DNA from 3 places in the Endozoicomonas sp. ALD040 genome. Region 2 is predicted to be linked to each of the others. Evidence: predicted binding sites of a transcription regulator. Region 2 holds the regulator's gene; each other region holds the start of a gene.

The links. The regulator FNR, encoded in region 2, switches genes on or off when oxygen is low (the NO sensors DNR and NnrR bind a similar motif). The targets are predictions, from matches to a motif close to TTGATNTANATCAA.
Region 1: a site for FNR is predicted at 2,294-2,307, ahead of ACOJUN_RS05665 (OmpW/AlkL family protein). Genes of this name have one in related genera too.
Region 3: a site for FNR is predicted at 8,720-8,733, ahead of ACOJUN_RS19770 (cytochrome ubiquinol oxidase subunit I). Genes of this name have one in related genera too.

Annotation. Positions count from the first base shown of each region.
Region 1 is NZ_CP184829.1:1,757,184-1,767,588, forward strand. Features, by position in the region: gene rnr (ribonuclease R) at 1-1,823, opposite strand, end outside; gene ACOJUN_RS05665 (OmpW/AlkL family protein) at 2,386-3,057, shown strand; gene ACOJUN_RS05670 (adenylosuccinate synthase) at 3,103-4,395, opposite strand; gene ACOJUN_RS05675 (ATP phosphoribosyltransferase regulatory subunit) at 4,531-5,715, opposite strand; gene ACOJUN_RS05680 (DUF2065 domain-containing protein) at 5,832-6,017, opposite strand; gene ACOJUN_RS05685 (death domain-containing protein) at 6,689-9,610, shown strand; gene ACOJUN_RS05690 (hypothetical protein) at 9,896-10,159, opposite strand.
Region 2 is NZ_CP184829.1:4,664,884-4,675,288, forward strand. Features, by position in the region: gene ACOJUN_RS17585 (TraR/DksA family transcriptional regulator) at 1-117, shown strand, start outside; gene ACOJUN_RS17590 (hypothetical protein) at 123-644, opposite strand; gene ACOJUN_RS17595 (adenine phosphoribosyltransferase) at 854-1,393, opposite strand; gene fnr (fumarate/nitrate reduction transcriptional regulator Fnr) at 1,428-2,186, opposite strand; gene ACOJUN_RS17605 (hypothetical protein) at 2,505-6,740, shown strand; gene ACOJUN_RS17610 (autotransporter outer membrane beta-barrel domain-containing protein) at 6,851-8,425, shown strand; gene hemN (oxygen-independent coproporphyrinogen III oxidase) at 8,525-9,916, opposite strand; gene ACOJUN_RS17620 (hypothetical protein) at 10,322-10,405, shown strand, end outside.
Region 3 is NZ_CP184829.1:5,475,007-5,485,411, reverse strand. Features, by position in the region: gene brnQ (branched-chain amino acid transport system II carrier protein) at 1-300, shown strand, start outside; gene ACOJUN_RS19795 (ATP-dependent zinc protease) at 419-1,573, shown strand; gene ACOJUN_RS19790 (UUP1 family membrane protein) at 1,582-3,123, shown strand; gene ACOJUN_RS19785 (alpha-L-glutamate ligase-like protein) at 3,127-4,095, shown strand; gene ACOJUN_RS19780 (diguanylate cyclase) at 4,311-6,503, shown strand; gene ACOJUN_RS19775 (hypothetical protein) at 6,591-8,492, shown strand; gene ACOJUN_RS19770 (cytochrome ubiquinol oxidase subunit I) at 8,991-10,405, shown strand, end outside.

The DNA of each region.
Region 1 (10,405 bases), 2.9 Mb from region 2:
CCCACGCGAACAACATGCCGGGTTTCAACAGAAGAACGAATAATATGACGGATAGCCCTGTGCACCAGCAGATCAGGATAACGACGAATCGGCGAAGTGAAGTGCGCATATTCGTCAAAAGCCAGTCCGAAGTGCCCCTGATTATCCGAAGTGTACACGGCCTGACTCATAGAACGCAGGACCACTGTCTGGATCACATTGTAATCGGGGCGATCTTTAACCGATGCCAACAAAGCCTGAAAGTGAGCGGGCTTCAGCTTGCCAGCAGGCAGCGATAAGCCAAGACTGGCAATAAAGCTGTTCAGATTGAGCCGCTTCTCCATAGTAGGCCCTTCATGCACGCGATAGAGCCCGGGAATCTTGTGTTTCTGAAGGAATTTGGCCGCACAGACATTGGCGCAAAGCATGCATTCTTCAATCAGTTTGTGCGCGTCATTGCGGACAGCAGGGACAATCTTTTCGATTTTTCGGTTACGACCGAAAACGATCTGTGTTTCTACCGTTTCAAAATCAATAGTGCCACGGTCAGAACGAATACTTTTCAGAACCTTGAACAGGTTATAGAGTTCTTCTACATGGGGAAGAACCGCTTTTCGTTCGCGACGTAAAGCCTTGCCCTCATCACTGAGTGGCTTTGATAGCATTTCCCAAACCTGGGTATAAGTCAGACGGGCATGGGAGCGGATCAGACCCTCGTAGAACTTGTAACCGGAAATTTTTCCATTGCCACTGATGGTCATTTCGCACAGCATGGCCAGACGATCCACTTCAGGATTCAGAGAGCAGAGCCCGTTTGACAATACTTCCGGCAACATGGGAATAACATGTCCCGGGAAGTAGACAGAAGTGCCCCTGTTATAGGCTTCTTTGTCCAGTGCTGTTCCGGGCTTCACGTAATGGGAAACATCAGCAATGGCTACAAATAAACGCCAGCCGCCGCTTTTTTTGGGTTCACAGTAGACTGCATCATCAAAGTCACGGGCATCTTCGCCATCAATGGTAACGAAAGGCGTCTCTCTCAGATCAACACGGTGCTTTTTGTCCCGCTCAGCCACTTCCGGCTTGAACCGGGCCACCTGCTCTTCCACTTCAGGAGGCCACTCATGAGGAATGTCATGGGTGCGTAATGCAACGTCCACTTCCATTCCGGCATCTTGTCGTTCACCCAACACTTCTTTGATCAGGCCCAACGGCTGAACACGTCGGCCAGGCTGCTCAAGGATTTCAACCAGAACATACTGCCCATGGCTGGGCATCAAAGGGCCCGGCTTGATGAGAATTTCGCGACCAATTCTGGAGTTTTCCGGTACGACAAAAGCATTGTCGTTTTCTATGTAAAAGCGACCCACCAACTGGGTGGTATTACGCTCTATGACTTCAACAATCTGACCTTCAAGTCGTCCTCTGCGGTCCACTCCGGTTTCACGAATGACCGCACGATCACCATCAAAAGCCTTGCGCATTTCACGCCATGAGAGGTAGTAATCTTCGCCGCCCTCATCAGGAATCAGGAATCCATAGCCGTCCTTATTACCCTGAATACGCCCTTTGATCAGATCCATTTTACTCAACAGACCGTAGGTTCCCTTGCGGGTTTCCAGTAGCTGACCATCACGAATCATAGCTTTAAGGCGGAATAACAAAGCTTCCTGCTGCTCAGGCAGAGTTACACCCAACTCACGGCACAGTAACTTATGGCTTGCCGGAGCCCCTCTCTTTTCCAGAGTCTCCATAATAAAAAGACGACTGGGAATCGGGTTGTCGTAGCGAGCTGCTTCATCAGCAGCCTGGGAGTCCAGTTCTTTCCACCCTTTTTTGGGCATAGAGTTTATTAACCTCTCTGTGATCACATAATGTCTGTATGCAGTGTAACCCTACTCCGGGTAACTAGCAGCCTGTCGGACTTAAGACTGTCCTACTGCGGTTGCAATAAATTGGTCTAAAAATCCCTGTTTCTTCGTCAAATAGCTCGCTATTCTCCTCAGAAACAGAGATTTTTATCCTCAATTTCTTGCAATCCTCGCTACGGACGCTTAAGTCCGACAGACTGCTAGGAGCCTGACCGAGAATAGTCTGCCCTACTGCGGCGGCAGCAAATTGGTCTGAAAATCCGCTTTTGTTCGTCAAATAGCTCGCTATTCTCCTCACAAAACCGAATTTTCATCCTCAATTTTCTGCCGTCCTCGCTACGGGCGCTATTCTCGGTCAGGCTCCTAGCGCGCATCTTTGCTTAGTATGCCCACACTTTCAACAGAATTCCTACCGTATATGCGTTGGCAGACACGGCTATGCATTGATTCAGATCAATATTGTACGACAAGCAATTAATTAAACTGTTAATAGTTAACAAAGAAACTTTTTTGCAACCACATGCAAGGGACCACCATGAACAGAAACGTTCTCTCACTCACCATTGCTGCAGCTATTGCTGTTTCTGCTACCTCTGCCCAGGCTTATGAGGCCGGAGATTTTATTTTCCGGGGCGGAGTAGCCAGTGTTCAGACGGATGTTGACAGCGGGGGGTTGGAAGTCAACGGGGATGAGGACAAGAACGCAACAGTTGACGTCAACAATGACACCCAGCTGGGACTCTCCTTTACCTACATGCTGTCGGATAAGTTTGGTGTTGAGCTGCTGGCAGCGACACCGTTCAAACACACTCTGAAAGGAAAAGGTGATCTGGCAGGATTGGGAGATTTTGCCGAAGTTAAACACTTACCACCGACTTTGAGCCTGCAATACTACCCGATGGACAAAAACGCCAGGTTCCAGCCTTACCTGGGACTTGGTTTGAACTACACCGTTTTCTTCAGTGAAGATTTCAAAGGCTCCGCCAGTGATATCTACAGCGATCTGGAACTGGACAGTTCATTGGGCCTGAGTGGACAACTGGGCTTTGACTATCAACTGAACGAGCATTGGGCCGTGAATGCTGCTGTATGGTATATGGACATCAATACCACAGCGAAGTTCAGGGACGACTCTGGAGACCGCTACAAGCTGGACGCAGAACTGGACCCACTGGTTTACATGGCCGGTGTTTCTTACAGGTTCTGATGGCGAAGAAGCCCCCGCCGCCAGTAAATCCGGCGGGGGACTGGATCAGCCGAAAGGCTGTTCCAGAATAATGGTTTCTACACGATCCGGGCCGGTAGAAACGATATGGACAGGTGTTCCCACCACTTCTTCCAGACGGCGGATGTAGGCGCGGGCATTTTCCGGCAGATCATTCAGGCTCCTGGCACCAAATGTAGACTCACTCCAGCCGGGCACTTCTTCATACACCGGTTGAATTGCTTCGTACTCTTCCGCATCCACAGGGGTCGTAATGGACTCACCCCGGGCATTCTTGTAGCCGGTACAGATCTTGATCGTTTGCAGGCCATCCAGAACATCCAGCTTGGTCAGACAGAGACCGGATACGGAGTTGATCTGAACAGACTGACGCAGAGCCACAGCGTCAAACCAGCCACAACGACGGGGACGTCCAGTGGTCGCACCAAACTCATTGCCTTTCCTGGCCAGGTGCATACCCACATCGTCAAACAGCTCGGTCGGGAAAGGACCAGAACCGACACGAGTCGTGTAAGCCTTGGTAATACCCAGAACGTAGTCCAGATAGAGAGGGCCAAAACCACTGCCGGTAGAAACACCACCGGCTGTGGTGTTGGACGAAGTGACGAATGGGTAGGTACCGTGATCAATATCCAGCAGAGAGCCCTGAGCCCCCTCAAACAGAATGTTCTCCCCCTTGCCATGGTGCTCATGAACCTTGTCGGTCACACGCTCAATCATAGGTTTGATCTGTTCACCCATGGCCAGTGCTTCATCCAGAGTCTTCTGAAAATCTACTGTATCAGCCTTGTAGTAGTGCTCCAGAGCAAAGTTATGGTACTCCATGACTTCTTTCAGTTTCTGGGCAAAACGCTCAGGATGCAGAAGATCGGCAACACGCAGTCCACGGCGAGCTACTTTGTCTTCGTAGGCAGGGCCAATACCACGACCGGTGGTACCGATTTTGTCCTTGCCTCGTGCCAATTCACGGGCCTGGTCCAGGGCAATGTGATAAGGAAGAATCAGCGGGCAGGACGGGCTGATTCGCAGACGTTCACGAACAGGAACGCCACCTTCTTCCAGCTTGTGAATCTCTTTCAGCAGAGCTTCAGGAGACAGAACTACGCCATTACCGATGTAGCATACAACGCCTTCGCGCAGAATACCGGAAGGAATCAGGTGCAGAACGGTTTTTTCACCGTCGGTCACCAATGTATGGCCGGCATTATGGCCGCCCTGGAAACGCACAACCGCTTTTGCCTGCTCAGTCAGCAGGTCAACGATTTTGCCCTTACCTTCGTCACCCCATTGAGTGCCGAGTACGACAACAGTCTTACCCATGGTAAACGGTCTCTTACTTTCTAAAATAAACAGACATGACAAAGTTCAGTTCAAAACATTTTCTGAACCGACTCTCATGCATCTGTGACAGGCCGGAGAAGTTTAACTGAAATCAATTTCGATCAGACTTCCGGGTTATTCTACAACCCACTCTCCGTCACGGCAGACCAGCTGCCGGTCGCAACCCGTGCCTGCAGCGTCTGTCTCTTGTTCAGGCAGTTGGTAAACTACCCGTTGTCCCTGGCGACGCAGTTTCTTTACAACAGCAGGATCTGCAGCAACAGGGGCAAATATCGTCATTCGTTCGTCACTGGCATCCGTTTTCAGACCCGGAAGGCTCTTCAGCTCAATTAACGTCTTCAGGTCTGTACTGAAACCGGTAGCAGGGCGGGCTCTGCCAAAGATCCGCCCAATGCCGTCGTATCGACCGCCTTTGGCGATCGCCTGTCCCTTTCCGGGAACATACGCAGCAAACACGACGCCTGTATGATAGTTATAACCGCGCAACTCACCCATATCGAGGTAGAGGTTAGCTGACGGGTAAAGCTCAGCGACCTTGCCGGCAATCACTTCCAGCTGGTCGAGCGCTTCGAAAACAGCCTCAGGCGCGTCCTTCAGTACCGCACGGGCATCATTGATGACACTGGCATGACCTGTCAGGGATGTCAGCGCTTTAAACATCTTTGCGGTGCCCGAACAGATTTGCCAGCTGGCCAGCAGTTCAGATACTTCACACACCGCTTTTCTTTGCAGAGCATCAAACAGTTTCTGCTCCTGCTGTTCACTCAGTCCGGCATACTCCACCAGTGAACGATAGATCCGCACATGACCCAGATCGAGGTTCACAGACTCAATACCGATCGCTGCCAGTGTTTCCAGCATCAGGGAAATGACTTCAATATCACTCTCGACGCCGCCATGACCATAAAGTTCGGCACCCAGCTGAATGGGCGACCTTGTGGCTCCCAACGACGCTGAACGAGTGTGAAACACGCTGCTCGCGTAGCAAAGTCGAACCGGCCCTTTTGCTTTCAGGGTGTGGGCGTCAATTCTGGCAACAGCTGGCGTGGTATCCGCCCTTAACCCCATCGTTCTACCCGTGAGTTGATCTGTTACTTTAAACGTCTGCAACTCCAGATCGCGGCCCAGACCAGCTGTCAGTGACTCCATGAACTCCAGATGAGGAGGAATCACCAGCTCGTAGCCCCAGCAATCGAATAAATCCAGCATCTCACGACGAAGCATTTCTGCCTGACGTGCTCGTGGAGCAAGAATTTCCTCAATGCCATCTGGCAATAACCAGCGATCTGCGACGGTCATAACAGCCCTCTTTTTTTCGCTTTTACCACTGTGCCAGAAGTCTGTTGGACTAAAGGCTGTCCTGAGGCGGACAACTCAAGCCTGACAGGCTCCTGGAGCGATAAACTATTCCGCTTTTACGTGAGCATACTCAGAATTATGAGTCCTACCAACATGCTGCCAAAACCTGCCATGCGCAGCTGCCGGTTATCAATCTCTGACAACTTTGTGACCATATTGCGCCAGCGCTGGGGATACAAAAAAGGCAAGACGCCTTCCAGAACCAGCATCAGACTCAAGGCTATGCCCAGATGTTGCAACATATCCACAGGATGACTCCCCAAAGCTTTTAGTCCGGACAGGTCCACAAAAAAACCGGGCAGAACCCGGTTTGCGGTATCATACCACTGGCTGAAGCAGACTTCACGACCAGTAGTCGATAATTTATCAGTCTCTGATCAACCGGCAAGAGCAAAAGCACTGTTTCATTTCTTCATCGTCAGAGATCGCAACCCGCTTTTTGTGAGCCTGTCCGTTGGGAAGCGATCATCCGGATATAATGAAACTCAATCAAGGCCCTCACTCTACCGCTGATTCTGGATGGCGCATTGCCATTTTTGTATCCCCGACGCCGACAAATATGTTAACAAAATTGCCAATAATTGATAAACGACAGCTTTGAACGACAGGCTCTATCAGCAGACAGGACTCGCAACTACAACTCTACCTGCGCAAGAGAAGCATAATCAGTCGCCTGCGATCAGAATAGATCGCCTCTGTATCTTTTCTTCATTCCCAAAATTCTTAAGCCATGAAACAGGATAGCTTCGATTTTGAAAAACACAAAAAACGTGAAATTACCGTTTATGTCTTCCCGTGCAATTCTTCTGAGCTGGCACGTTGAACATGAACAGATGGGAGATAAATAATACAGCTTCAGATTTAGGGTCTATTGTTATGCCTCAACAATAAAAATCTATGGGCAAATTCAATTATGAAAGTAAAAAGATTTCTCACTATGGCTCGCCTGTTTCTGTTATTCGCTCTGTCGGTCATTTTGCCGGTCTCCGGTCATAGTTCTGCTGTTTCCGATCTATTGAGCTGGGCGGGATGGGGGGACTCCTTCAAATCCCCGAAGACAACAGAATTTATTAATAAAATGTCGTTTATAGAGAACAATCCGTCTCTTCACCTTGTTTACGATCTTAAAACTGCTGATGATAAAGGCAAGACAATTGAACTGGAAAAAAATCAGCTTTATATCCGCCTGAATAGCAAAGCAGGCGATATCTTTCATTTTTGTTTCAGAACCCCTCCCTCGTTATCCGCAGGAAATTTTCCCTCCCCACCAGTAATTACAGAGGCTTTAACAGGGCAGGGTATGCCTGATATTCAGGCCGGAGGAATGAGAGTGGTCGAACTGACACCAGACAGTGGTGGCTGGCAACATGAATATTTAGCCAGATGGCGTTTACCGGCTGGTAAAGCCTCGTTGGTCCTGTCGGTTCAAGACAATAATGCATGGCGTATACAACCAGAGTGTAGTGGTATTTTTTCACAAAGCACCGGTCTACCGTCACCTTCCGGTGGCAACACTTCTGGTAACAATACTTCCGACAATAAAAAGCTATCATTTGTCGATATTTTTTTCCGTAACCCTCAGGTTCCGGAAAACGGGTTCAATAATCCTGACGATACCAGCCGTTTCAATGCGCCTTCTGTAGTACCTCAAACCCCTGAGACCGCAGATAACAGCGAGCTATACACAAACTCCGGCGGTGGCGGTTTTGGTGGCGGCGATGATTCAGACGATTTATTTAAAAAAAGGCCGGGAGGTGGTATGGCTCCCCTTTACTCTTTTGAACTGATGAGTGAACTGGTCAGTAGAATGGTCCTGGTGCGTCTCCCCGACACTAACGGTCAGGCTGTTAAGAAACGAGTTTGGGATACCCGGATTGTTCTCAAAATCAAGCGTGGCTGGAATGAGCAGACCATCCTTATTTCACAACATCTGTGGAATAAGATAAAGGGTGCAAACCTTGAGCGGAATCCGCGACTTTTTATGGCATTGCTCAGGAATCCGGATAATCCGGAAGCAGCATTTGATCATTACCAGAGCAACAACCCGGAACAGACAGAAGACTATCGTGTTTATACAGAACAAGAGTTCATTTTAAGCCCTAAGCAATTAATTAGTGTTTCAGTATTTCCGGGCAGCTGTCCAACGGGGATAAGTTGCCCGAAAGGTACTGAAACCGCTGCAAAAGATGCCAGAGTTGATCTGAAACCTCCCTCCTACAGGCAATCTCAGGAGGCCTACAGTCATCATAATCGACGCCTCTTCGGTGAAAGCGGAAATGGGGAAGACGATGGTTCCGGCGGGGCACCCAACAACGTGTATTGCCAAAATTGTCAGAGACAAAAACCTGTAGTCTTTAACAATATGTGCTTCGACTGCGCTAATGCTGGCATGGTTGCATTTGAGCGGGGTCTCAGCGAACCGCCTCCTATTGTAACAAGTAAGGAAATACCGGTAGCCGTGGCAGAGTGGGTTGATACCTCAGCGATCAGACTAACACGATGGCTCGGTGAACTGGTCTATGAAAGACGAGAGTCGGATATTTTTCACTCCAGCCATTTCTACAAAAAGTATGAACTTTATAACCTTCTAACTGAAAATATTTTACAGCATAAAGAGACTCTGGAAAAATTTCACAAGTACTGGGTTAAATTTTCCAGAGGTTCGATATCTGCTGGTAACTTGATTCTACAGGTCGGTGTACTGGCCAAGAATCATGGAATCGACAAGCATGTTGAAATAGCAAGAATTGTTAAGACACTGGCCCGTCACCGGGACATATTTGAGACCCAGGCCTTTTTGGATCAATTCACAGAAAACAAATTAGCCAGTGAGCTTATAGGCAATCATCTTGCGACATATAACGAGTTATATAATCTCGTATATTCACAAGTAGATAGCCAAAAGAAAAAAGAATTAATGAATTTTATTTATCAAGTATTTAAACAAACCAGTGATTTACTGGCAGAGAAAACGGTTCCTTCGAACTATGACACATTCAGATATTTAGGCGAGTTATCCAGAGAACTGTTTAAGGATTATAGTTTTGGCTTTCCGAATTATAGGGATGGTCAGCTAGATATTATCCCCTGGGGTTTTGGACAACACGCCTTTATTACTCCATCTAACATACATAAATTAGAAAGGAATTTGCAATCTCAAGCACTTTATGGCCTTGGATTTTATATTTCTGACAATAATCCATCCACACCTGAACAAGTTATGGCTGTATTCACCGGCTTGGCTATTTTAAGCACAACACTCACGGAATGTGGCGGGTTCATCCACAAACTTACTCAGGATCAACGTCAGCTTTTCCTTTATTTTGCCAAGACTGCCAGAAAAGAACTTATTAATTTACTGAACTCAACCAGTTCAGAGCAAAAAAATGCGTTCTTAAACAGTATGTTTTTCGTCTTTGGCGAGATTCCCAGAGAATTGGCTGATGAACTGGCTCAGGAACAGTCATCCACACCTGTCAGTGGAGCGCATGCTGCTATGCAAACAGCGGCAGAACCCCAGCGTGAGCAAACAACAGGATACACTCTGGACTCACCTTTACCAGAACAAGTATTCGTAGACTATGGTTACTTGATAGGTACTAAATGGAAAATGTTTGCCAGACGTACGGAAGCAGGTTTTAGAGAACCCCAATTAGAGGCTATAGATCATGATAACAGACAACTTTTTGAAAAGGTGATGGCAATGCTGCACCAATGGAAGCGAGGCTCTCGTCGACCTGTTACCTTTAGAGACTTCCTAGGTACCCTTAAAAAAATAGACCGAAATGATATTAGAAGCTCAATAGAGCAAAGATATAATCTTCCTCAAATATAGAGTTTTTAAAATAGCTCCGCTATTTAACTCATATTCAGCTAAAACAACCATCTCATTATCGTATGACAAGAGATGGTTGTTGTGCTTTCGTCTAACCACCTAATGTTCTTTCAGGAACTTTCCTCACAGACAGTTTTCTGGACAGTATGCGAGCGCCAAAATATCTACCACAATTCTGCTAACTTCCTATTCCTCTGTAGCGGACGATTTCGAGACAAAGCTTGGTATGAAAGGGTGAATAGGTGACCGATAGCAAGTATTCTGCAAGCCTATTACCTCAAGCAGTCAGCTTTCGTGCAACGCACCCATTGACTGGCAAAGATGGTGACCAAAGGAAACTGGGTTGTCTGTCTGGATCACACCAACTGAGACTTTGGTCAGTTCAAAATCAACATCATGATGGTCGCTAAGTAGGAGTTCGACATTCTCGCGAAGGAAGTCGTCATTCCCGCGAGGGAGGCTGTTGCAAAACTCTGGTTCGCGTGCTGCAGCGTGGGAACCGATACCCATCTCGCGCTGCAGAGTCAGCTTTTCAGGGGAGGTATGCATTCCCACGCAGAGCTTGTTGGGCTTTTGCGACAGCCTCAGAGCTTGGGAACGAGTTGTTAGAGTTTTGCGACGGCCCCCTTCGCGGGAATGACGGGAGTGAAGCCGGGAATCATTCAGCTTGAGTTAATAAGCTTGCAGCTATATCTGCTGGCGAGTAGCCACTCACCCTTTTAATCAGGATTCCTTACAAAACTGCCGCCTACAGAGCTTCTATTCGTAGCCTGTTTCGCTGTGCAGGATAAGAGG
Region 2 (10,405 bases):
GATGATTACGGCTTCTGTACCGGCTGCGGTGACAAGATAGTTGAAGCCCGTCTGGCAGCTATGCCTTACGCCGATCTTTGCATCAAATGTGCAGAAAAGCGGGATCGTGCCAGCTGACAGCGTTAGGGAGTCTTCAGACTCTCTGACACTGACTCTTCCATAGAATTCGTTATTAAAGCCTTGTAACTGTCCACAAAGCTCTCAATGGGGCCGGGGTGGTGACGGTGGTAGTAATTATGCCAAAGCTTACCCAAGGCATAGACGTCATCGTGGGGCACCTTGTGGATTGGCTTATCGATTCGATAATAAATCATCCAGGCAATGGCGGTAGCGTAAGAGAGATTGGTCGCTAATTCCAGATGCGGATGAGCCAGAAATTCTCTCTGGCTGGCCAGTCCCCGGATCAAACTGGAAAGGTCGGATTTCTTCGCCAGATAATGGTCCCAGATATTGCGATGCATTCTGGGCGAGATTTGAAAAATTCCCAGAGCCTGATGGTGTTCCTGTTTAAGATGAAAACCCAGTCCGGATTCTCTGGCAGCTGTTCCCAGCAGCAGATTTTCTGCCGTAGGACTCCACATTTTTAAATGCTTCAGGGTCGGGCGAACAACGTAGTGGCGCAGCTCCTTTGCACAAATACCCATCGGGATTTCCTTTGTCTTAGAGCATTATTTTCATTATTCAGATTATCGTAGCACTCAGAAAATTCTTAAGTACAGCATAATTTAACCAGGGCATACTTCGGGTGTGAAAACCACAGCAGCCCCTGATAGTCATTTTCCGATAAAACTGAATACCTGAAAGTTGCGAAGGCGTTGAAAGGCGTGGGGTGCCGGGAAAGAAAAGAAGGAGACTACTCCCCTTCAAATTCACACAGTGAGAAGACAGGAATTCCTGCTTCATTTAGTATCTTTGAACCACCAAGGTCTGGAAGATCCATAATGGCAGCTGCTTCCAGAATTTGTCCGCCCAGTTGTCTGACCAGTTGACCGGCCGCAAGCAAAGTGCCACCTGTAGCAATCAGGTCGTCAACCAGAATGACTTTATCGCCTTTCTTAATAGTGTCTGCATGAACTTCAAGCGTTGCCTTCCCGTACTCAAGTTCATAATCCTGAGCGACAGTATTGTAGGGCAGCTTTCCCTTTTTTCTAAACAGGATCAGTGGTTTGTTCAGGGCATATGACAATGCAGAGCCTATCAGGAAGCCCCGCGCATCAAGAGCGCCGATCCGGTCAAACTCAACATCCATATAGCGATGAATGAGGCTGTCCATGACCGACCGCCAGGCTTTGGGGTTCTCGAAAAGAGTGGTCACATCCCGAAACTGAATGCCGGGCTTTGGCCAGTCAGAAACGGTTCTAATCTGTGCTTTCAGATAAGCTTCGTCAACGATCATATCTTTCCCTTAATGTCCGTTCCTGGTGCGCTTATGCGGAGGAGATAATCTGTTCCAAACCGACAGACTTTCCACCCGCCAGGGAGCATAATTGAATCGGGTCACGGATTTCAATTTCTTTGCCCACTGCGAAGATCAGATCGTTTTTCTGGAACCGGGTAAATACCCGGCTAACGGTTTCTACAGCCAGTCCCAGGTAATTGCCCATTTCATTGCGGGACATGGACAGGCGGAATGACTGGGATGAGAAGCCTCTGCGACGAAAACGACTGGCCAGGTTGATCAGGAAGGTCGCAATTCTTTCATCAGCGTTTTTCTTGGACAATAGCATCATCATCTGCTGATCTTCACGAATCTTCTTACTCATCAGGCGCATCATATGACGACGCAACTCCGGGAATCGGTCGGATAGCGTTTCCAGCTGGTCAAAGGGGATTTCACAGATCATGGTGGTTTCCATGGCCTGAGCAGAGACCGGGTAGACGTCAGTATCGAGACCACTCAGGCCCAATATCTCACTGGGAAGATAGAAAGACGTAATCTGTTCCTCACCTTCATTGGTGGCGGTATAAGTTTTTAAGGCCCCGGAACGGACAGCGAAGACGCTGGTAAACCGGTCTCCTTCCAGGAACAGGTGTTCCCCCTTCTTGAGAGGGCGGCTTCGCTTGATGATGCGATCAAGCTGGTCAATGTCTTGTAGATTCAATGCCAGAGGTAGGCAGAGGGAGCTAAGACTGCAGTCTCTGCAGGCCACATGGCCAGGTTGTCGTACATTGGGCTTTGACGTCATTGAGTGGCCTCAAAGTCGTATTGGCGAAATCGCTGACGATTCTATTGAAAATGCTACCAAAGTGTAAGTCTGTGCTTTCCGAGACTAAAGCGTAATTCCTTCATACTTAAGGCTTTTTCGGAAAATCCTTACTGGGTTGCGATAAGTCCGCACTAAAAAAATGTTGTACTTGATCAGTTGCCTGGCAGTTAAGTCATTGAGCTTGATGAGAAGGCTGTGAACGCTATCAATACCTATGATGCAAGAAAGATGTTCTTCAGCGCCAATGTGTCGATAACTGTACTGAATACAATTTCGTAAATCAGGGAGATTTACGCCATGAGTCTGCTCAGCTCAGTGACAGGGATTCTGTTTACTCCAACCGTGCAAGTGGCTGAACCTCGAACCTTTGAGGAACTCGTTGCCGCTGAGGATTTGACGTTCAATGATCTTTCACCACAGGAAAAGCAAATCCTGATGGCCAGAAAGGGTGAGCTGACAATTGAGGAACTCAGGGCATTAAAGCTCGAAGAGGCCGAGTGTGCTGAGCTTGAAGAGGCGCATCGTATCCGGCTTCAAAAAAGTGCGATCTGGGATGGCCGCAGAATTGCTGTCACGATAGCCAAGGGAACCGGGGTTCTGGTCGTCGGTGCTTTTGCCGCCGGGGCCGCTTCTGTATCGGTGCCTGTTGCTGCCGGACTGGCTGTATGTTCAGGGGTGGGCTACCTGTTTTATCTGCGGACCCATTCAGGCGAGCTGGAAACACGTTCAAAGCAACTGACTGATTTTGTCATTACCCATGCACAACCCCAGAGAATCATTCGGGAACAGCTGGAGCTAAGAGAGTCTGAGCGTGCAGAGGCTCTGGATAGAAGGCTCCGTGAGGCAGAAGACGCGCTGAAGTTGGAGAAACAGCGAAAAGCAGAGTTGGCCGACCAGCTGCTCCCGGGAAAAGCGGATCTGGCATCAGGGCAAGAACACTTTAAACAAATGCAACATAGAATCGAAAAACTCAGGGCTGCGGAGAAACAGCAAAAAGAGTTGGCTGGTGAGTTGAAAACACTGACTGAGCAGCACAGGAAAGTTGATCGTGAGATGGTGGAAGTGCTTGATGAAGTTGAACAACTGAGTGAGGCGCTCAGGAACAGGCAAGGCAGTGACAAGGGAAGAGATCGCCAGCAGTTAAAACAACAGGATTTGAGGTTACAAGAGACACTTCAGCTTTTTCAGGAAAAGGTCGAGGCGCTTGAAGATGAAGCACGGATTCTGACTGAAACCATTAAAGAAAAAGATATTGAGTTTGAAAGGCTGAATCGGCAGAAAAACCATCAGACTACTGACATTCAGGCACTGATTTTGCAAAAGAAAGCCGTTGAGCGAGACACCATTAAACCATTGCAAAGAAGACTCAGGGCAGCCGAGCGGATGCTGATGGAGGCAGGAGCCGATCAGCAGGCTATTCAAAACCAGCTGTTTCAAACCCAGCAGACAGTTCGATCTCTGGAAACGGAGGTAAAGACGGTTTCTGATGAGGCGGTTACCCAAAAGCTTGATTTGGAGAGGGCTACTGAGAAGGCACTGTTCCTGGAGTCTCAGCTGAGTTCTGCCATTCAGCATAAAGACAAAACCTATAAGGACTACCTGATTGTCATTGATGAACTTAATGCTGTTCGTATGCAGCTTGAAAGCAGTCAGATGTTACAGCATGAGCTGGAGAATCAGCTGGAGAAGGATAAGGCGGCTCAACGCATTCAGGAAAGGCAACTGAGGTCAGATCTGGAACAATTGCAAAAAGAGAAGGCCGGGTTGATCAATAACTCAGCAAAGGTCGCTTCCGAGAATCAGTTTTATCGGGAGCAGATTGATCTGCTCACCCGGGAAGAGCAGATGGTCAGAGCCCGTTGGGTAGAAGCCCATAAGTCGACTCAGCGTCTCAAGGATGTTGAAAAAGAACTGCAGGCTCAGGGGGAACTGCTCCAGGAAACCAGAGTTCAGTTGCAACATGAGGCTTGTTCCAGAAAAGTGCTGACAGCAGAGCTCAATGGTTTTAAGCAACGGGAAGCAGCCGCTGCTAAAGAAAAAGGTTTGCTGGAGGTGCAGATCCAGCATCTCAGGGAACAGGAAAAGACCGATCGGGATGCGCTCGTCTTGACAGAGCGTCAGCTTGAAGAGAAAAAGAATGAGCTTAAATTGTTGCAGGAAAGTTATACCGGCCTTAAGGAGAATATCAGTCAGGGTGAGCTTTCGAATCAACAGCTCAGAGCCGAACTGGACCGGGTGAGACTAGAGGTGCTGGTTAGAGATAGAGAGATCAGGGAAGTTCGCGACCTTTTACAGAAAACAGAAAGTGTTCTGGAAAGCTCTGAGCAGAAGGCATTTGACCTGAATGCAGAGTATGAGTCTCTGCGCAGCCAGGCCATAGAGGGGACTGTGGTCAGCGCTATGGATCACGTGGATCAACTGACCAGTGATTCGCTGAATAGCAAAAACCACTCAAGAAAGGTTGAGGAGCAAAAGCATAACCTGGAGCTCCAGTTTCAGGCGCTGAGCAGTATGAATAAGCAGCTGCTCGAAGAAGTCACTCAGTTTAATAATAAACGAGGTCAGAAAAAAAGAAGAGTCTGGCAACAGCAAATCAGGCAGGCCAAATCTGAAGCTGAGCAGAGTCAGCTTCTTGCCAGAAAATTACAGCAGGACCTGATCAGCAAAAACGACTCAGTTCATGAAATGAGTGAGAGACTTAAGCAAGTTGAAGAGGCGTTCGCTCAGGTCTCGGAGCAGTTAAATGCCACAAAGCAGGAAGCGAGTGCTGTATCCGTTCAGCTGCAGTCAACCAAGATAGAGTCCGAAGAGCGAAGGCTAAAGCTCAAAGAATTGGAAGACTCCGGGGCTAAACTGCAATTCAGACTGGATTCCCTGACCAACGAGCTTGAGCTGCTCAGGTCAAAACCCGAAGGCATTGATAAAGAAGCTCATCAACGAGTCGTGGACGAGCTGGAAAAAGCACAAGGCAATGTCAAAAAATTACAGGGAGAGCTGAGTGCCAGTGACAATCTTGTAAGCGAATCTCTGGCTGATGTTCAGACGTTGCCAGAGCTCAAAGGTAAGCTCAGGGACATTGAGGAACAGCTGTCGCTCCTCGGGGGGTATTTGCAAACGCCTCATGAGTCGTTTCAAAGTAATGCTGATGAGTTTACCAGGACCTTGTCCCGGCTGAAGTCTGAATGTCAGGAGATCGTTGTTCTGACGGGACAGGAAATGACCGCTCTCAAACGTCAGGTCGAACAGCTCCATGATATGAACTATCTGTTGAAAGTTCAGGAAATAGAGGGTCAGACCAAGACTCTGGAAACTCAGGTTAAGCTGGTTGAAGCTCTGAGAACGCTCAATGGGTTGCAAAAGGGCAGCGACCCTGAACAGGCAGACAAGTTTGCTGAAGAATTGGTTGCTGCTGAAGCCTCGCTGCAGGCATCAAGACAGGAAGCGAAAGAGCTGTCACGGACTCTCATGACAGTGAAGAATCATCCTGTTATTCAGGCTGAAGCAGATCCCGAAGCCCTGGCGCTGGAACGGGTGCGCGATGATCTCTTGCTGGAGCAAAAAAAGTCAGCAGATTATCTCAGTCAGATCAATACGCTGAAGATGCAGTTTGTTCGACAGCATTCTGAAATGCCACTGTCGGAGATTCCTGATGAAGACTACCCCAGGGTAATTCTGGAAGTGGTTAAAAAGTACATTGCCGTTGATGAACATGAAACCCGTCTCGGGGCAGGTCTGGAAGCCATGCTGACCGAACCTCTGGATTATATTCACCGCATTGACGATTATGACGATGACGCCAGAGACTGGGAGATTGAGCTGGCTGGCGAAGAAGCTCTTGAGAGCTGGCAGCAGGCCCTGAATGAGGAACAGCTTCGCTCAAGGGCATACTTCAAAGAATTGATGGCCCTTCGGACATACCTGATCGCTGAACTGGAATATCGTGGATTAACAACAAAAGCGCTGGAATGGGGCATGGGCGAGCTACAAGACATTATTGTTGATCAACTGCGAAGGGATGGAAGGCTTAAAGACTCCTCCCAGACGATTTCACCCACAGCGATAACCGTGCTTTCGTCATTGCAGTCGACGGCAAATGACCCGGGCAGTCTGCAGCTCGATGACCCTGTGGGATTGAAATGGGATTATAGTGATTTTTTAGATCACTATTCAGGGGGCTTTAACGATTTAACTTCTTGTGCCTCTGACGATGAAGACAATCCGCCATCAGAATACGATTCGACCCAGTCTGAAGTCGACAGCCTTGAGGATTCTGTTGAGAATGAGACGCTCTGGCAGCAGCTGCCTGAAGATTTGGACTATCAGGAAGAGTTTTACCTTTACCAGCAAGTGAGCTCTGCAGTGGATGAGCTGGAGAAAATTGACCGGGAGCTTGAAGAGCTGGATTGGTCTGAATCTTCCGATGAAGAAACCGGGCCAGAGAGTCCGCGAGTCAGGCTGGAACAGAGGAAGCAAAAGCTTATCGACTGGCTCCGGCAGGAAGATGCTGTCAATATAATGCAAAAGTTTCGTTAGCAAGCGGGCAATACACAACCGTTAATATAACAACCTTGTTAGTCAAATCCTGAAAATAATCGGTCATAGTCCCCCGAAGGAATTAAATCAGTACTCCGGGGGAGGGAATTATGGCCAGAAAATCGCTCAAATTATCTATGGTCTTGGTCATGCTGTTGGCAACCGCTGTGTTGCCATTGCCAGTGCTGGCCATTGATCCGGCCATAATTGTGACCGGGGGAACGGCCCTGCTGGGGACTGGGCTTGGCGGACTCTCCTACAAATTTGGTCAATGGCTATACGGCCCGGACAACGGCAGTGATGATAAACCTGCTCCGGTATTGGTTGAACCGGTCTCTTTTTTTAATCCCGGTGAAGACAAGCCTTATGAAATTACTCTCAGGCTCCTTGAAAATGGCGGTGACGGAGGCGGTGGTGAAGGCGGAGAAGCGCACGTTAATCATAAACCTGACTCGGATTCGAGTCTCATCCCGACAGATCCTGCAAGTCCGAAAAAGCCTGGAAAACCTGTCGATGGGGTAAAAGGTGCTCAGGAAAAATGGGTGGTTGTCAGAGTTGAGAAAGGGGCTGCCAGTCGTGAGTTGCAGTCACTGATTGATCAGTCTCTGCCTGAAGCCGGAGAAGTGCTCTTTCATCCGTCTCCCAGTGCTCAGGCGACGTTAAATGGCTCACGCCACTTGGAAATGGCTACTACCCGGGCGCTGTTCAGTCAGTTGAGTGATCTGCGTCAGATTCTGGATTTCTACCGCAATGGTCAGGCTTTTCTTCTTGATAATGCCAGTCTGGATCAACGTACTGTGAAAGGCGGTAACCAAACATCTACCGGGAAGTTGCAGAGCGGTGAGAGCAGTCAGTGGCACAGCTTTGTACAAACTTATGGTTCGAAATCCCATTACTCATCACTGCCTGGTTTAGAGGGAATGAATGCCGACAGTCACGGGCTGAATGTCGGAGTATTCACTCAGGCCACTGAAAATACCCTTGTCGGCCTGATGCTGGGTAGCCGGAAAACATCAGCCAGTTTTCAGCAGAAATTGGGTTCGGGCTCCATAGAGTCTGTTCACTTTGGTCCGTTCCTGTCCTGGCAGAGGGATCAATGGCAGTTTGATGGAGCCCTGACTCTTGGTACCAAACAATACAGCAGCAAACGCACGGGTAGCGATGGTCATCGACTTCGAGCCTATCGCTCAGGCACCGACTGGAATGCCTTCGGTGCCCTGGGTTATGACATCGATATGGATAACTGGCTCGATGGTCTTACCGTCACACCTATGGTTGAGTTCCTTTATCATCATTCAGAGTCGGATGGCTTTAGAGAGAAAGGCTTGTCTGACGGAGCGCTGGCTGTGCGCGGGCAGTCTTTTGAGCAATCGATTTTACGATTGGGCAGTGACTTTGTCTTACTGAATGAAACCGGGGGTACCCCCTCGGCCCTGAAGTTTTCTGCGGGCTACCAGCAGCAGACGGTGTTGAGTGGAAAGTCCAGATACACAGTTAATAATACCGGCCAGCATGCATCGTCAGAATATCGGGCTCAGAAGATTAACGACAATGGGTTGTATCTGAGTATGGGCTACAACACCACAATGTCCGGGCAATCCAGTCTGAGCATGAATTATACGGCGATTCGATCCAGTCGCAGTACCAGTGATGGCCTTCAGCTGAGCTACACACGATCTTTCTGATTGTTACCACAAAAACCGGGCTGTCTGGCTATTCTGGCTTTTAAAAGGATAACCAAACAATAGAAATCGTGCATTGCCCGCATTTCTACACGAAAAGTGTCAAATAACCTTTGAATAGAGGTTCTGCTGCTGTTGTATCTGCTGCTTAAAATAACCATCAAACTGCATGCAGATGTTTCTGATCAGCATTTTGCCCCTGGGTTCCACCTTAATTCCCTGCTCAGTCAAAGAAAGCAAACCATCGTCAGCCATAGGTTTCAGTGCTGCCAGTGCATCAGAAAAATAGTCACTGAACTTGAGGCCATAATGCTCTTCCACCTCAGCAAAGTTCAGTTTGAAATGGCAGATCAGTTCGTTGATGACACTCTGGCGAATCTCATCGTCACGATTCATGGTCAAACCACGGTAGATTGGCAGGTGGGCTTCATTGATCGAGTTTTCATACGCTTCCATGCTGACATGGTTTTGCGCATAAACACCGCCCACCTTGCTGATAGAAGAGACGCCCATGGCAATCAGATCGCAGTGACTGTGTGTAGTGTAACCCTGGAAATTTCTGTGCAGGGTGCCTGTTTCCTGGGCAATGGCCAGCTCGTCATCCGGCAGGGCAAAGTGATCCATGCCGATGAAGACATAGCCGCGCTCCACCAGCCTCTCGGTAGCCTTATGCAGAATGTCGAGCTTTTCCTCAGGAGAAGGCAGATCTGCCTCGTTGATCCTTCTCTGCGGTTTGAAACGGTGTGGCAGGTGAGCGTAGTTAAATAATGACAGTCGGTCTGGTGCCATCTCGATCACCCGGTTCACGGTATTCATAAAACCTTCGACGGTCTGATGAGGCAGGCCATAAATCAGGTCCATATGCACTGACTTGAAAGCCATGGTTCTGGCGGCATCCAGAACAGACTGAACCTGTTCTTCGGGTTGCACCCGGTTGATGGCTTTCTGAATCTTCTCGTCCAGATCCTGTACACCGATACTGATACGGTTAAAGCCCTCGTCACGCAGGCGAGACATCATGACCCAATCCACCTCGCGAGGGTCCAGCTCGATGGAAAAGTCCGAATGACTTTGACAGTTGAAGTTGAAGACGGATCTCAGCTTGTCCATCACCGCAGAAATCTGGTCCGGGCTCAGAAACGTCGGAGTGCCGCCACCAAAATGAAGCTGTTCGACTCTCTGCTCCCGGCCAAACAGACTGGCTTGCATGTCAATCTCGCGAAACAGGTAGTCAAGGTAGTCTTTTGCCTTGGAACGGTGTTTGGTGACTATCTTGTTGCAGCCACAGTAGTAGCAGACGTGGCTGCAGAAAGGTATGTGTACATAAAGCGACAGGGGTTTATTAGTCGCACTGCTTTCCCGGGCGCTGGATTCATAGTGCTCGGGTTTAAACCCCTCCTGAAACTGAACGGCAGTGGGGTAGGATGTGTATCTTGGGCCACTGAGGTCATACTTCTTGATCAGACCTGTATCCCATACGGGGGCTGTACTCATATTAACTCTCGAATTGGTTACAGCTCATCTGGCTGGGCTCTGTTGATGAATATACAGGTAAACAGCCGATTGACCGGTTCTTTTATTAACAGTTTAAAGACTAAAAAGCCAAATGTATTTGACGTGTGTCAATAAGTAGGTGACGCAATTCATACCGGTTCCCATGCTTTCGCGCCTGTGGGGCAGACATGGAAAAAGTTTTCTTTAGGGCTGTGGATTCAGGAGAAAGGCCGTTAGAAATGCTAACCGGAATGTCATTAAGAGGTCTTTGCGTGAAGGCTAAAATCAATTGATAGCAAAGTAAGGAATTTGCTTCATTGCAAACCTGAGAGTTCATACAGGCAATCGGGAACTTTTAATGTCCGTTGCCTGTCTAACACTATAAATTATCACGGAGGATAGATCATGGCTTATGGATTAACACCAACAACAGACAGCTCCGCAACCGGGGCTAAATTTCAACCGCCGCAGAACAGTTCAGCGGGGTCT
Region 3 (10,405 bases), 810 kb from region 2:
ATCGAACTGTTTATTCCTGTTTTACTGGTACTCTACCCGGTCTCTATTGCCCTGATTCTCCTGGGACTGATCAAAAGCCTGCTACCCAATCCTCAGCTGGTCTACAGAGCCACGCTCCTGGTCACCTTTATACTCAGTCTGGTCGATGCCAGTAAGGGTTTGAACCATCCAATTACACAAAAGCTTCTGGTACCTCTTGAGTCACTACCAGGGTACGACTTTAATTTAAGCTGGGTTGCCCCCTCTGTGGTGACTATTGTTCTTACCTGCCTGATCGGGAAACGCGTTACCCCTTCATAGCCTGCTCACAAGGCCAGACTTCTTGGCAAGTCACCAAACATCAAGTAAGCTGCTCGGCTTGCGATAGACTATCGCGGCTACCATTCACTCATTTTATGTAAAAATAAGTAGCTTACCCATGACCCGTTTTCCGGCATTACCCGCGCTTATCCTGGCGATATCCGCTTTGACTGGCTGCCAGGTGCTACAAAAACCTGCTCAAACTACGGACAGTCAAAAGACCTCCAGGACAGAAACCGAGGCGCCCGACTCAAAACAGAAGACAGAAGAATTACAAACTTTTAAACCTTCCAAGCCTCTTCATCCGGATACCATTTCTGTTAAACAGCAACTGGTTCAAACCCCCGCCCGTGTTGGCGGAAAACTGGTGTTGGGTTTTGCAGAGATAGGCACTCTCACAGAATACGGTCTGAAAATGAATGCCAAGATCGATACCGGTGCAGGACGCTCGTCGATTGATGCCAGAAACATTAAGAACTTTGAACGGGATGGTAAAAAGTGGGTTCGCTTTGACCTCCCCAGAACCAGCAAGGGCAATGTCACTCTGGAACTCCCCGTCAAAGACACTGTCTTGATCAAGGTTCCGGGCGGTGAAGAGTCCCAGACCCGTTATGTCGTCAATATAAACGTCAAGGTCGGCGATATTACCCAGAACCTGGATGTCTCACTGAACGACAGGGAAAGTTTTGAATTCCCACTGCTCATTGGTCGGGATTTTCTCAAAGACATGGCCATAGCCAATGTTGGCAAGAAATACATCGCAACCGAGAAAGTCCTGGATACCTTGACCGTTAAGCTCCCGACTGGCGGCAACCTGAGTATCAAGAAACAGATTGACAAGCCTGTCGACGTCAGTGGTCTTGCTTTGTTTGGAGAGCTTGAAGAGGTTCGTATCAAAGGATTCAAGAACCCATTCAAGGCACGTATTGATACAGGTGCCAAAACGTCTTCCATTGATGCAACCGATATTGAATACTTCACAAAAAATGGCGAAGAGTGGGTTCGTTTCAAGATCGTCAATGGTGACAACAGCCGGACCTTTGAGCGCAAAGTCCATCGTGAAGTTTCAATCAAACGTCACGGCGGTCTGGCAAACCAGAGCCGGGTTACTGTCTTTATTCCCATAACTTTGGGAAAGATTTCCAAAAATGTTGAATTTACGCTGACCAATCGCACTGGCTACGAGCATCCGATTCTTATCGGTGAAAGACTCCTGAGCAATACGGCTCTGGTTGATGTTGCCCAGCAAAATATTGCTGAGAAAAAGAAGTGAGGTTTTGAATGAAAGGACGTTTTCAACTCAGTCTGGCGGTGGTCATTTTGATCGCGGCAGGTTTGGGCCTGACTTTATACAAACACTTTGCCCTGGGGTTTCCCTTAACCCGGGGAGAAACTACCACCGTCTGGAGTGTTGAAGCTGAAATACAGTTCAAGGCCGACGGTGGACCCGCCAAGGCATCCCTGACCTTACCCGATCAACAATCCGGCTTCCGTATTCTGAATGAATCCTTTGCTTCTCCGGGTTATGGCATCAACCAGTATGATGATGAAGGACAACGTCGTGCAGAGTGGAGCATTCGCAAGGCCAGTGGCAAACAAAGCCTGTTTTACAAGGTGAGTCTGCATCCGGATCGACAACTGGTGGAACCTCTGGCCCCTCCTGTTGAAGAAAACAACGACACCCTGAAGGCCAAACCGTCCCTGCCGGAACCTTATCAGACTGCAGCAGACTCACTGCTGGAACAGGTGAAAGAACGCTCTGCTGATAGTCGAAGTTTCACAGGCACCCTGATCAAGGAATTTATTGCCCAACAGCCCAGTCAGAATACCAACATGCTGCTTAGCATGATTGATAGCCGTGCTGAGCTCACCAATCTGCTGATCGAGATGCTCTCCATGGCCGATATACCGGCCCGGGTTGTTCGAGGCCTTTACCTCGAAGACGGCAGACGTCGTCAGCCCATAGTAGAGATGCTGGAAGTCTACACCAATGATGGTTGGTTACTCTTTGATCCTGAAACCGGAGCATCCGGAAACCCGGAAAACTTCTTCCTCTGGCAACGAGGTGGTAAATCCCTGTTGGATGTCATGGGTGGCACAGCGTCCCGGGTCTCTTTTTCGATGATTTCCCAGAACGAGCCAACAAGGGATCTGGCCATTGAAACGTCCCGGGCTGACAATGCAGCACTGGTCGATTTCTCTATCTACGCCCTGCCTCTGGAAGTCCAGAATGCCTTCAAGAGCATTCTGCTAATTCCGATTGGCACCCTGGTCGTATTGATCATGCGTATCCTGGTCGGCCTGAGAACATCAGGAACCTTTATGCCGGTCCTGATCTCCGTGGCCTTCCTGGAAACCCAGTTACTGCCTGGTTTGATTATCTTTGTCACCATAGTTTCCATCGGCCTCTGGATTCGCTCGATATTGAGTCAACTCAATATGCTCCTTGTCGCCCGACTGGCGGCGGTGATCATTGTCGTCATAGGCATAATGGGCGTTATGAGCGTACTCACCTGGAAGATGGGGATTACCCAGGCCCTGACCGTGACCTTCTTCCCAATGATTATTCTGGCGTGGACCATTGAGAGAATGTCTATCCTCTGGGAAGAAGAAGGCCCCAAAGACGTACTGATTGAAGGCTCTGGTAGTCTGCTGGTGGCCACTATGAGTTACCTGCTAATGTCCAACCCACTGGTTGAGCACCTGACCTATAACTTTCCGGAGTTGCTATTGACCGTTCTGGGTCTGACCCTCATGCTGGGTCAATACACCGGTTACCGTCTGTTGGAACTTCGTCGCTTCAAGCCTCTGGTTGGAGGTTAACCCATGGAGTTCATCAAACGATTTTTTCGCAGTTTTGCCAGTCCATCCAGCCTCCACGAGGCCGGGATTCTCAGCATGAACATGCGGAACCTCGATTATGTTATCAAATATAATCCCCGCAAACTGCTACCTCAGGTGGACGATAAGCTCACTACCAAAAGGATGGCAGAAAAAGCCAATGTAGACGTCCCTGAACTGCTGGGTGTTGTCGAATACCAGCACGACATTAAAGATCTGGGTACCCTGCTTGAAGAACACAACAGTTTCGTGATCAAGCCCGCCCAGGGCAGTGGCGGTAAAGGCATTCTGGTCATCGTGGGTCGCGACGGTCCACGTTATGTAAAAGCCAGCGGCGACACTCTGGAATTTGAAGACATCAACCGACATGTTTCCAACATTCTGGGTGGCCTTTACAGTCTCGGAGGCAAAAGTGATGTAGCCATGATCGAGAGCCTGATCGTGGCAGACCCGGTATTTAATGATTACAGCTTTGAAGGTGTGCCGGACATTCGTATGATTGTTTTCCGGGGCTTTCCGGTGATGGGCATGCTGCGTCTGGCCACCCGGGCTTCTGATGGTAAAGCCAACCTTCACCAGGGAGCCGTTGGAGTGGGTCTGGACATTGCCTCTGGCAAAAGCCTCAGAGCCGTCCAGTTTGATCTGCCGATTGACAGGCACCCTGACACGGGTCACAGCTTTGAAAAACTGGCAGTACCTCACTGGGACAAACTGCTCAAGTTGACATCAGCCTGTTATGACATGACAGGATTGGGTTATCTGGGCGTGGACATTGTCCTGGATGAGAGGGATGGTCCACTGATCCTTGAACTCAATGCCCGACCCGGCCTGGCTATCCAGATCGCCAATGACTGCGGCATCCAGCCCCGTCTGGAGCTGATTGAGTCTCTGCCCAACTGGACTATGCCTATTAACGAGAAAGTCACTTTTTCTAAAGAGCACTTTGCAATGTAATTTCCACTACATCAGGACTCGACGTCCTGATGTACACTCGTTGCACCAGTGACAAGCAACGTCAGTCGAAGTTAAATTAGTGACGAATCCGCTCTGCCACCTTGGCCTGCACACCTTGTCTGTGTCACAATCATTTACAGGGTAAATAGATTTAACAGACGACCCTTTGAAGGAAGAGTGAAAAGCTGTCAATTCGTCATGGAGGACTGCCTGAATTGCGGGTTCTATTGACCTTCTCAACCTGTTCGCAAAGAGCAGTCATTTTCATCAGGGCTCTGGTGCTTCTGCTGATCTTTTTTGTCAGCCAGGCTACCCACGGGACTTCCGTTGCAGAATCTTCACCGTCTGGACCGGTTAAACTGGTCAGCTTCCTGACTTCGGTTCCTGCTCCGGAAGCGATCCTGAGCGGAAAACAGCCCGGCACCAGTGATCGCTGGTACAAACTCCGCCTGACATTGAATCATTCTCTTAATTCAGACTGGTTGTTGGTATTCAGAAGGACTCCCCACAAGAAACTTGATGTCTTCACACCTTCTGAAAAGGGTTATCGGATCACTTCATTGGGTATTGGCAGTCAAAGCCGCAAGTCAGACCCAAGAGTTCTGAAACTCCGGCTACCTGGGAACAAAACCCACGACATTTATATACGTGTGGACAGCTCAGAACCAAACAGGTTGAACCCTCACCTTTGGCCACAATCACTCTACATGCTGGATGAATACAAAAATCAGGCCTTGTCAGCTTCACTGCTGGCACTGCTTCTGCTCTTTCTGATCGTTACAGCGGCTGTAATGATCTACACCCGGCACCCTTCCTACCTGTTGCTTACTGCACACCTGCTGGCCACCACGACGCTGATCGTATTTTACCAAGGCGACATTTTCTGGATAATTAACGGGTCCTGGGACCCCGAATTCTGGGTGCTGATCATGACGGTCATCAGCCTTGTCTCGGCCCTGGGCTGTTACAAGAACCTCGGTTTGCTGGCACTCTATAATCCCAAAACAGACAGACTTATGCTCTGGCTTAGCTGCCTGTCGGTCGGACTGGTTCTCAGCTTCTTCGCCACAGAGAAAACCCTGCTTCTCAATGCGGCATTTTTAATGATCGCAGTGTCCGCAGTCCTGCTCATTGCCAGCCTTCTGACTATTTTTTCGCAGGGTGTCAGACCCGCCAAACTGGCGTTACCGGTCATGCTCACACTGTTCTTTGCCCTATTTAGCAGCTGGGCCTCAAAAGAGTGGCCCAGAGTCATTCCCAGTCAGGCCGAACTGGCATTAATTGCTCTCCAATCCATGCTAATTAACGGTCTTTACTGGATTAACCGCAAACACAAGAATCGCCAGGCTATCTCTATCAATCTGGTTAACAGCCAATTTGATAAACGACGAGTCTTTGATTCAGCCCTTCGCAAACATCTTCAGGCACCCAGCAATGCACTAATGGATGAAAAGACCATTCGACAGCGTATTCTGGCAACTCTGGATGCGATAATACCCGATACACCCTCTATGATACTGATTAAGAATAAAGACCAGTGGGATGTCAGCAGCCATTACCCTAAAGCAGCCCAGATTCTAACAAACAGTATTGACAGTATTGAAGATGAGCTGATGAACATCATTACCTCGGAACAAAAGCACCATATCCGGCTTGAAGATCGAAACGGCGTTAAATACTGGATATTTCTGCTTCACAGTGAAGAAAACCACCATAGTCTGCTGGTGGTCTCACCGGGAAGCCAACCCAACAGACCTTTGAAGTGGCAACAGATAACCGACATCAGCAACCATGCGCGAACCCTGTTTCAGGCCAATCAGCAGACTCGATTCTGGAAACTGCAGGCCAGCCTTGATTCACTGACGGGTCTTCTGAATCGGAGAGCTTTTGTCAATGAGGCTTCAGAACTGCTTCACCGCCCTGATTCCGCAAAGTCCCAATCCTGTCTGATTTTCATAGATATCGATGATTTCAAACAGATCAATGATCGTTTCGGTCACCCGGCGGGTGACAAGGTTCTCTCTGACCTTGCCTGTCAACTAAGGAAAGATCTTCGTCAAGAGGACCTGATTGCCCGCTATGGCGGCGAAGAATTTGTTGTTCTCCTGCCCAACACAGATGCTGTCAGGGGCGTAAAGATCGCTGAGCGACTCAGGAACTCGGCATTACTCTACAAGGGAGGTCCTGTTCCCCTGAGCCTCAGCCTGGGCATTGCTGCCACCGGTCCGCAGACCGACACTCTCGACAAAATACTTAAAGAGGCAGACGACGCTTTATACCAGGCCAAGCATCTGGGTAAGAACAGAGTCTGTCGGGCACCTTCCTGTGCAGATATTCGACTATCGGTTGGTGAACCAGACAAAGTTGGACAGCCTGCGCGAGAAGAGATTACAAAACGCTTATCCTGAAACGTAAATCTACATATACTACACCGTCACACTGAGGCTTTAGAATATAGTACTCATCTCCTACCGAAAAAAACGTAATATACGACAATGACCGCTCTTTTCAGTCGCTGGAGACGGCAACGGAATGACGCAGACCTGCAGCTTGAAGAACGAAATTTAAGCTGGCTGGAGAAAGTGGCACGCGCTCCTCACCAGGAGCCCTGGAGTGTCACCATACTGCAGTACGCCTGGACTGCCGGTCCGGTCACACTTCTGGCCGCCTTTGCAGGCTACTATATTGGTTACGGCACCATGATGCCTTTGGACAAAACCCTGTATTTTGTTGGCTATTCTATTGTTGCCATTGGTCTGGGTCTGTTCACCAAGCTAATTTACGACGTTACCCACGGCCGACGGATCAATCAAGACAAAAACAACCTGCTCAGCATCATCGACCGAATTCCCGAAATCATTTACATGGTGCGTGATCTGACCCAACGTAATATGACCGAAGATGCACGTCGCATCCACTCTGCCGGTATTCTCTTGCAAAAGTTCGATCTTGGTCCGGAATGGATATCAACAGCCATCGAAGATATTACGGGTGACCCCGATCTGGCCCGCAAGGCCGAACAGATTGAAATATTTCGCAGGGCTGGCCTTTATCACAGAATGCATGACATTGTTCACGAAGTCTCCGATGACACAGAGCGTTATCAAAACGAACTCAAAGAACTTCACCCACGCATAGCCAAAGCGCTCAAAAACAGGTTAAGCGGGATCGTGGCCAGACCCCATGAAGGGCAACCCAGGGAGCCTCTGTTTATTGAGCGGATTCTCACTGCCAGCGAGCGAGATAATGAAGAATTGATGACCCTTCACGATGTCGAGGAAATACTCATATTATGCTTCGAGCTGATTTGCGGGCGCAAAATTTCCTGGCTGAAAATTGAGTATACCGGTCGCTGGGATCTGGCCAAGGCTTTGGACAGGCTCGAGGAAGAACGCAATGATTTCCGGATCAGCCGGGCCAGGGTGTACTCACGCCTCAAGGCTCTGGCAACCTGGCTCCATAATGTTGATATCCAGAATGACATTATTACCGATCACGGCCTGAGCCCCCGGAATTTGCTGGCGGCAGTCAGGGAGTCACTCGACACTCTCAGTTTGCAGGTTCGCCAGGCCAGGGACCTGACCCATAAAACCGGCAAACACGTTAAGGCCCTGAACATAAAACGCAAACAACTCGATAAAGCCATTCAACTCTACAATGAAGCTCACCGCGCCTACCTGAAACAGGGACGGGACAGCGACAAACTCAAACGCGCCCTGAAGTACTGGCAAAAACTCTCCACACTCCATCAGCACAACCCTGAAGAGAACTTAAAACGCAGCCTGACTATTTCAGAGCAGAGTATCGAACTGGACGATGACACCAGAATGGAGGTTGCCAACCGTCTGGAAGCGTTTTCAAAGGAAACCCGCTTGAGAAAAGATAGCCATCGAGTCCACTCCCTGTCGCCTGCACGGAGATACCTGACAGAAACACGTGCCAGGGAGGTGGCCATCGAGGTGGCAACTATTCTAGACCCCTACATACATCTTCATGACCCACAGATTCAGAGGGCTATTGAGAGTTCCAATGCTTCCAGCCTGGCTTTTCTTGAGCCCGGTATGAGCGCCAGGACCAAGGCAGCGCTGGGAGAAGCTTTGGCCGCAGATGTTGATAAAAACCTCTCGGCCAGTGCCGAGAAACTGGCCCAGAACCTGATCCGTTACTATCGCGTCCCCCTGAGTGAGAGAACCATTAACTTCCTGGTACACACCTATCAGGCCGATTTGAAACGATTACAGTTCATTGCCCAGTTCGAGAGCCCTATGAGCGCTCGCTATTCACGGGATAATATTTCGCCCATCGAAGTTCCCCCTGCCAGTAACAAATGGCACATTGACTTATACAACGCCAATAAAGTCATCAGCAAATACAGCTCTGCCAGAAGCCATGGCTGAGTCACCTCTCAGCCCATCCTGATAACAATCAACCGAGCAAATATTTTCTATATGCCAATCAGAAATACTGATAGACAGATATTACATCCATCAGCATTCCTTATAGCCAAAAATCCACTTTACATTTCGAATGTTTCGTTTTTACACAGTGATTTATTCTTTATATTCAAACAAAAAACATTTATATCCCTAAAAAAAACCTGGATAACAATATATTTTAAACATTTTTGATGAAGATCAAACTTTGCGTCCTACTGTAGTTCATATATGTAACAAATCCGAGTAACATGTCCACAAATCTGTTTAACCAGCCACAGATTGATCCAGACCCATCTAAAACTCGTATATACCGGCGCACCGGCCACATACATGCATTTAGCATGTATCTATTATCCAGAATGCGCGGTAACTGCAGCACAAAAAGGACCTCTGTGGCAGCATGCATTTTCTGATTTTCAGTACGGATTTGATTTAACACTGTCATAAACGAGGAGCACCATGATTACAGACGAAATCATCGACCTGTCGCGATTCCAGTTCGCGATGACAGCACTCTATCACTTCCTCTTTGTGCCGCTGACCCTGGGCATGACCTTCATTCTGGCGATCATGGAGTCGGTTTATGTTATGACCGGCAAACAAGTCTATCGGGATATGACCAAATTCTGGGGTAAATTGTTCGGTATTAACTTTGCACTCGGCGTTGCTACCGGCCTCACCATGGAATTTCAGTTCGGAACCAACTGGTCATACTACTCCCATTATGTTGGTGACATTTTTGGTGCTCCACTGGCCATTGAAGCCCTGATGGCCTTCTTCCTCGAATCAACGTTTGTCGGCATGTTCTTCTTCGGCTGGGACCGACTCAGTAAAGTTCAGCATCTGGCTTGTACCTGGCTCATGGCTATAGGTACTAACCTATCGGCCATGTGGATACTGATTGCTAACGCCTGGATGCAGAACCCGGTAGGTGCAGAGTTCAATTATGAAACCATGCGCATGGAAATGACCAACTTTGCTGACCTGATTCTGAACCCTGTAGCCCAGGTGAAATTTATTCATACGGTTTCTGCCGGTTATACAACAGGTGCCATCTTTGTACTGTCTATCAGTGCCTGGTACATGCTTAAAGGCCGTGATATAGGTTTCGCTCGTCGTTCATTTGCGGTGGCCGCAGGCTTTGGTCTGGCATCCATCCTCTCTACGCTTCTGCTTGGCGATGAATCCGGTTATGAACTGGGTGACGTACAGCAGGTCAAGCTGGCAGCGATCGAGGCCGAGTGGGACACCGAACCTGCACCGGCCGCTTTTACTGTTTTTGGACTCCCCAACCAGGAAGAGCAGAAAACAGATTACGCGATCAAAATCCCTTACGTCATGGGCATAATCGCAACCCGCTCAACAAACACAGAAGTACTGGGTATCAAAGATCTGATCGACGACAAGATTCAGAGAATCAACAATGGTATCAAAGCCTACGAACTGCTTGAAAAACTTAAAAATGGTGAAGATACACCCGACAATCGTCGCGAGTTTGATAAAGTCGTGGATGACCTGGGCTATGGCTTGTTGCTCAGCCGCTATACCGACGACATTCGAAGCGCGACACCCCAAATGGTTCGGCAGGCTGCAGAAGAGGCTATTCCGACCGTGTGGCCACTGTTTTTCTCTTTCAGAATCATGGTAGGTCTCGGTGTTGTGATGCTCCTGCTGCTTGTAACCGCCTTCTACAAGACGGCCCGCAGAACTGAGTACAATAGTCCAAAATTCCTCAAACTCTGTTTCTATGCGTTGCCACTGCCATTCATTGCCAGTGAAATGGGATGGTTCGTTGCTGAGTTTGGTCGTCAACCCTGGTCGATCTCAGGCATTCTGCCTACCTATCTGTCTGCTTCTACCCGGACAGAAGCTGA